2 linked regions of the Acaryochloris sp. CCMEE 5410 genome follow. Each later gene encodes a partner of the first gene's protein in a complex. Links are inferred from orthologs where the notes say so. Each region holds a gene or a part of one and is shown in the gene's direction. Other genes may lie near its edges. The genes, in order: dnaB and dnaG.

What was found.
Region 2: the proteins of dnaB (region 1) and dnaG are in contact, whole or in part, in a crystal structure (PDB 2R6A), measured with the Geobacillus stearothermophilus proteins. The link is inferred for Acaryochloris sp. CCMEE 5410 from one-to-one orthologs. Residues at the interface, in WP_033016901.1 of Geobacillus stearothermophilus: Ser13, Glu15, Ala16, Gln18, Glu91, Leu92, Asp94, Ala95, Val96, Pro97, Thr98, Ala99, Ala100, Asn101, Tyr104, Tyr105, Ile108; in WP_049624496.1 of Geobacillus stearothermophilus: Lys456, Leu457, Leu458, Pro459, Ala460, Asn463, Ala464, Leu467, Leu535, Leu536, Ile537, Ala538, Gln544, Glu545, Asp548, Tyr549, His552.

Annotation. Positions count from the first base shown.
Region 1 is NZ_AFEJ02000001.1:950,185-953,412, reverse strand. Bases 13-2,916 are described here. They hold dnaB (replicative DNA helicase), read left to right. Parts: upstream 13-735; coding sequence 736-2,097; downstream 2,098-2,916. Other genes in these bases: ON05_RS04175 (DUF4079 domain-containing protein), read right to left, coding at 2,694-2,916; ON05_RS04180 (DoxX family protein), read right to left, coding at 2,165-2,638; rplI (50S ribosomal protein L9), read left to right, coding at 207-665. In the rest of the region: more of ON05_RS04175, read right to left, coding at 2,917-3,161. UniProt on the Escherichia coli protein: The main replicative DNA helicase, it participates in initiation and elongation during chromosome replication. Travels ahead of the DNA replisome, separating dsDNA into templates for DNA synthesis.
Region 2 is NZ_AFEJ02000001.1:3,119,271-3,122,544, reverse strand. The notes cover bases 315-3,264. They hold dnaG (DNA primase), read left to right. Parts: upstream 315-737; coding sequence 738-2,792; downstream 2,793-3,264. Other genes in these bases: ON05_RS14220 (FHA domain-containing protein), read right to left, coding at 3,257-3,264; trxA (thioredoxin), read left to right, coding at 2,926-3,243. Also shown: more of ON05_RS14220, read right to left, coding at 3,265-3,274. UniProt on the Escherichia coli protein: RNA polymerase that catalyzes the synthesis of short RNA molecules used as primers for DNA polymerase during DNA replication.

The DNA of each region.
Region 1 (3,228 bases):
CGGGCACCGACCCCTACTTTGTCAACAGTTTTGGATTCTAGCACATCTACATTGCACCTACGCAACCATTTTTAAAATCACCTGATTATCGAACCCTACCTATCAGGGGTTCTTAGGCACTCGAAAATTGACATTGCCAAAGCACCTCTAAGTTAGGTATGATCAAGTGCTTTCACTGAAATTTATGTATCGACGCACTTAGGGCTATGGGAAAACGCGTTCAGCTCGTTTTAAATGAAGATGTTAGAAAACTGGGTTATTCAGGAGACCTAGTTGAAGTTGCGCCTGGATATGCCCGCAACTATTTAATTCCGAAAGGAATCGCTTACCGAGCTACTCCTGGTGTGCTCAAGCAGATTGAGCATCGCAAAGCCGAAGAACTCAAGCGTCTAGAAGGCATTAAGGACGAGGCCGCAAAACAAAAGGTCGCCCTTCAAACTATTGGCACCTTCCGCATTGAACAAAAGGCCGGCGAAGAAGATATGCTGTTCGGTCGGGTAACCTCTCCTGACGTTGCCGAACTTATCGCCAATATCAGCGGTTTCGAAATCGACAAACGGGGCATTGATATCCCTGATATCCGCAAGCTGGGAACCTACTCCGTTGATATTAAGCTCCACCCAGAAGTCATTGCTACCGTCAAAGTGGAAGTTGTTCCTGAATAAATGCTAGGGTGCTGGCACCTCCCGAGTAAGATTATCCTCTAACTAAAGGGATTTACCTGTTGGCATACCTATGGTTTACGAGCTAGATTTCCAACCCGCTAGCGATCGCTTACCCCCTCAGAATGTTGAAGCCGAGGAATCCATTCTGGGGGGTATTCTGCTGGACCCAGAAGCAATTGGCCGAGTTGCAGATTTGCTTCGGCCTGAGACCTTTTATCTCAGCGCTCATCAAGAAATTTACCGCGCCGCACTGAATCTGCATGGTCAAGGCAGTCCCACTGACTTGATGTGTGTCACCGCTTGGCTACAGGATCATGAACTCCTCGATAAAGTCGGTGGGCAAGGTAAGCTAGCCCAGCTAGTGGACCGTACGGTCAGTGCTATTAATATCGATCAATATGCCGCTCTGATTAAAGACAAGTTTCTGCGGCGACAATTGATCAAAGGGGCGACGGAGGTCATGCAATTGGCCTACGACACCTCCAAGACCTTAGAAACGGTCCTGGACGAAGCAGAACAGCAAATTTTTAACGTCACGCAAGATCGGGTGCGGCAAGGCCTAGTCGCCACAGAAGATATTTTGGCGAGTACCTTCGCTGATTTAGAACAGCGATCTTTAGGGCAGGTTTTACCCGGTTTATCCTGCAACTTCTACGATTTGGATGCCATGACCCAGGGCTTCCAGCGGTCGGATTTAATTATTGTGGCCGGTCGTCCTGCCATGGGTAAGACAGCGTTAGCCCTACAAATTGCCCGACAAATTTGTGAAATTCATAATCTGGGCGTTGCCATCTTCAGTTTAGAGATGTCCAAAGAGCAGCTCGTCCAGCGGATGCTAGCCGGAGAAGCGGGCATCGACAGTAATTACCTGCGGGCCGGACGCATCAATCAGACCCAGTGGGAACCCCTAAGCCGAGCGATTGGTAAACTCTCTCAGCTCTCAATTTATATTGACGATGCCCCGAACCCCAGCATTACCGAACTGCGGTCGAATGCGCGGCGGCTGCAGTCAGAACATCCTGAAGGCTTAGGTATGATTCTTTTAGATTATCTCCAGCTGATGGGTGGAGGTGATGCCTCAGATGGCCGGGTGCAAGAAATTTCTAAGATTACTCGGGCACTGAAAGGACTGGCTCGGGAACTAAATGTGCCCGTGGTTGCTCTCTCTCAGTTGAGCCGGGGTGTGGAGTCTCGGACTAATAAGCGACCGTTAATGTCGGATCTGCGGGAATCAGGTTCTATTGAGCAGGATGCGGATTTGATTATGCTGCTCTATCGGGATGACTACTATGATCCTGATAGCCCTGAGCGAGGTATCTGCGAACTGAATATTGCCAAGCACCGGAATGGCCCGGTAGGGACAGTCAAACTGTTGTTTGAGCCGAAACTGACCCGCTTCTTCAATTTGGCTAAACCCGAAGGTATGGGTTAATGCGGTAAAAAGCCCCCAGTAGTCGATAACTGAGGGCTTTTTGAATCTTTACTGGGTAGAGTTGGGACTACTCTTTAGAGCCGCCTAGTTGATTGCTAATCAAAGCATCGAGAGAATATTGACCGCCACCATTGACCAGGAAAAAGAGAAAGGAACAGGCATAGAGGGTGGCAGTTTCAAAGGATCCAATTTGGAGGCCATCAACTTTGATGTGAAAGTAAATCGCCATCACCATGGTGAAGACCAAAGACAAAGCTGCGGGGCGACTCAATAGACCTAAAATCAGCAGGATGGACCCGATAATTTCGGCATAGGCAGAACAGTAGGTGAGAAATACAGGGAAAGGCAGGCCCATGCCATTGGCAACCACGTTGGTGGCAAACCCCTCCACATCGCCTAGTTTATCCACACCATTGTGAATCATGAAAAAGCTGACGACGACCCGCAAAATCGTCAAGGCTACTTGGAACCAAACGGTTGTGTCCGAGGTGGACTGGAATAAAAGCGTGAGCCAACGATTAGAACTTGCTGTAGAGGTCATATCTATGGTGGATAGGTGAACTTATGTTAACAATATTACGTTGCGGTAAGGGTTTCTAGCCCTGTTCGATAATCCGTTGCACAATCTGCATGCCGGTAACCGCTTCCCAACCGAAGAGGCCCAAAATCAATACACTCAGCCATAAATGGACGTCACGAGCGGTTTGATTGCCTCGCTGCATCAGAGGCGTGAGACTTGCCAAGATGGCTACAAGCCCAGTCATTCCCAGCCCTGCCAATAGGTGGGCTCCTACAAACAGCTTGCCGTTATTGACATAGGTAACCCCCATTCCGCCAATGGAGCCGAGGACCATAATTGATAACAGGATTGCCCCAATTTGATGATGCTTGACATTGAAGCGCTGTTTAATCAGAGATTTGCGCAGATCTTTGTCGGGGGTGGTGCGGGTGGTGCGAACCTTCAGCCCTAAGGTCATGGCATAGATACAGATACCAAACAGTGTCCACATCAGGACTGGATGGATAAAGGTATAGATCCAGTACAAGAGTTTTGACAAAGTCATAGGGCAGGGGGCAGGCAGAATGCTTAAATAAACTTTATAAAAGTTAGCATGTTTTCTACGGTGTGTT
Region 2 (3,274 bases), 2.2 Mb from region 1 along the record:
AATATACACGCTAAAAAACAGATCGTCTGTAATAGATAACTATCCTTAAAGATTTTGAGGGTTAGGCACATAATAACTTCTGATCAATTGAGCTAAATTATGCAGATTCTTACAAAAATTCATTAATTTTACTAACTCATTCAATCTACTAAATTATTCATTCAATAAATAATAATCTTGTTTTTCTTCTGAATAGATCTAGATAGAAAGGGTCAAAACAAACCAGAACATTGTGTAGGATAAATCAAGCTTCCTTTGGTTCCTGCTGTAGCAATATATAGGGATCCATACTTGCAATCCACTGATGAGTCGTGATGATTGCCGAGTGTCTTAAGAGGAGCAAGGTCAACCTCTGAGAGAAAATCTGGAGTGTCTATCAATCAATAGATCCTTGTGCTACTCACGAGGTTTCAGGATGTGAAAATTAACTGGCGAAATGAAAACAGTCTTGCTACGGGGATTTCTGGCCCTCTTCGACACCCATCTGCCAATAAACCTTTGCAATGATCCTCAGCTCATCGAAATTAAACTGCTAAAATCTAAACCGAAACGATCAAATAGGGAACCATAAAGTAGTATGCTTGCACTATTGAAATCTCTATCAGCCTGTCGTGTTGATCCCTGTTGATCCTGCGGTAGAGATATCGTCCCTATTGGTGTTCAGCTTTTAAAATCCTCACTGCCTTAGCCTCCCGCTTCTCCCACGGAATGGGTGTCAAATTGCCCTCTCAACCTGGATGACTACGCCCCGCCTCCACCCCGATACGATTGAGCAGGTTCGCCAAGCCACCGACATTGTCGATGTGGTTTCCGAGCATGTCAGCTTGCGTAAGCAGGGGCGGAATTTGGTGGGCTGCTGCCCGTTTCACGACGAGAAAACCCCCAGCTTTAGCGTCAGTCCTGAGAAGCAGTTCTATTACTGCTTTGGCTGTGGGGCAGGCGGTAATGCCATTAAGTTTTTAATGGAAATTGGCCAGCGGTCCTTTGCAGAAGTTGTTCTCGATTTGGCCCAGCGCAGCCAAGTCCCTATCCAGACCCTGGCCAAGGATGAAGAGAAAAAGCTAGCCCGCAAGCTGTCTCTGCGGGAGCAGCTCTATGAAATTTTGGCGATCGCAAGTCGGTATTACGAACATGCCCTCCGCCAGCCCCAGGGCCACAATGCCCTCCGCTATGCTCGTAACCAGCGGGGACTCAGTAATGAAACCATTCAAACCTTTCAGCTGGGCTATGCTCCGGGGGGCTGGAGTACCCTCCATGATGTGTTGGTGCAGGAGAAAGGGTTTACGCCTGACTTAGTCCAGCAGGCAGGATTGATTTTGCCCCGCAAGTCTGGAGATGGATTTTACGATCGGTTTCGCGATCGCTTAATGATACCGATCCATGATGCCCAGAGTCGGGTGGTGGGATTTGGCAGCCGTACTCTGACGGGAGAGGAACCCAAGTACCTCAACTCCCCAGAGACGGAACTGTTTAACAAGGGCAAGCTCTTATTCGGCCTAGATAAAGCCCGTCAAACCATCGTCAAGGCCGACCGGGCGGTGGTGGTTGAAGGTTATTTTGACGTGATTGCCCTCCATTCCGTGGGCATCACCAACGCCGTTGCCTCCATGGGCACGGCCCTGAGCTTGGACCAAATGCGGCAGCTGTTGCGCTATACCGAATCCAAACAGGTCATCCTTAATTTTGATGCGGATGCTGCTGGGGGTAAAGCCGCAGAGCGAGCGATTTCTGAAGTCGAAGACCAGGCCTATCGAGGGGAAGTTCAGCTCCGAGTTCTGAATCTGCCCAATGGCAAAGATGCCGATGAATATCTCCAGGACTATACGGCAGAAGACTATTTAGATTTGCTCGATGAGTCCCCCCTGTGGCTAGACTGGCAAATTCACCGGGCTTTGCAAGATCGGGATTTGCAGCAGGCTGAACAGTTCCAAGCAGCCACGGAAGCCATTGCGGCTATTTTAGGCAAGTTGCCCAACGCCACCCTGCGCACCCACTATACCCATCGCTGTGCGGGTCTCCTTAGCCAGGGGGATTCTCGCCTGGCCCTGCAGCTGGAAGAAGCCCTGCGTCAGCAAGTGCGCGGTCAGCGCTGGCATGGACGATCGCAAAAATGGCAGCGCCCGGCTGACTACACCCTCCGGGAAGCAGCGGAAGCCCAAATCCTTCGTATTTATCTGCATCGACCCCAGTTTCGGCAAGATATTCACAACGCCATGAAACAGCGGGATATAGAATTCAGTTTTTCCCACCATCGGTTTCTATGGCGGCAAATTTTAGCCATTGAAGATGATCAGGCCAAGTTAGAGCCCTTACATCCTGAACTGGACACCCCTGCCTTTGATCTAATCGCTGTGGTCCAGGATCTTTGTACCGAGTATTCGCAGGAAATGCAGCAGGTTTACCACCTGATTCAGCTGAACGAAAAAACAGAACTGGATATCCTCCGCCCCAACCTCTCCATTCGAGCAGCAGCAGCCAGTCTAGAGCGGATTGCATGTGAGAAGCGCTGTCGGCATCTGCTGCAAATGTGGGAATCGGCGATGAAATCCGCGAAAAAAGAACTGGGTCAGCGGCAAATCCTCAACACTTATCTGCAACAGATGTTGATGGATGAATCGGAGCAAGCCCAGAGTTTACTAGAGGAAGAATCCTATTGTCTGCAAGAGCTGGATGAAATTAAACGGCTCTATTACCAAGAAAAGCGCTACTTGCAACAGCTAGATCAGCAGCGCTGTGTTGATCTCAATGATTTCAGCGAATTGATGGAAAATCCCCAGCTCAATTTGAACTGAAGGGGGGAGATGTGAGGTCTGATGCAACTCTAAATCTTAGGGTTACACCTAAACCTGAAATGAATAACGACATCCCTGCCGATGACGAAATTCTGGGTCTAGGATTGAAAAGATTCCTATCTAGACTCTCCCTATGGCCACAAAAAAGCAATACAAAAATTTTGCCGAACTTTTAGCTGGATCTGATAAACCCGTCCTAGTCGATTTCTATGCAATTTGGTGTGGGCCTTGTCGGATGTTGGTCCCCATCCTGGAGCAGGTCAGCACCTTGTTGAAAGATAAGGTCCAAGTGGTCAAAATTGATACCGAGCGTTACCCAGAGCTGGCAACGGAATACCATATCCATGCCTTGCCGACCCTCGTGTTATTCAAGGATGGTCAACCCGTGGAACGGATTGAAGGGGTCTTACCGCCGGAAGATATTGTCAGTCGTGTACAGCCTTTACTCTAGTCATTTGCGGTGTTTAGAGATCCTTGAGGAG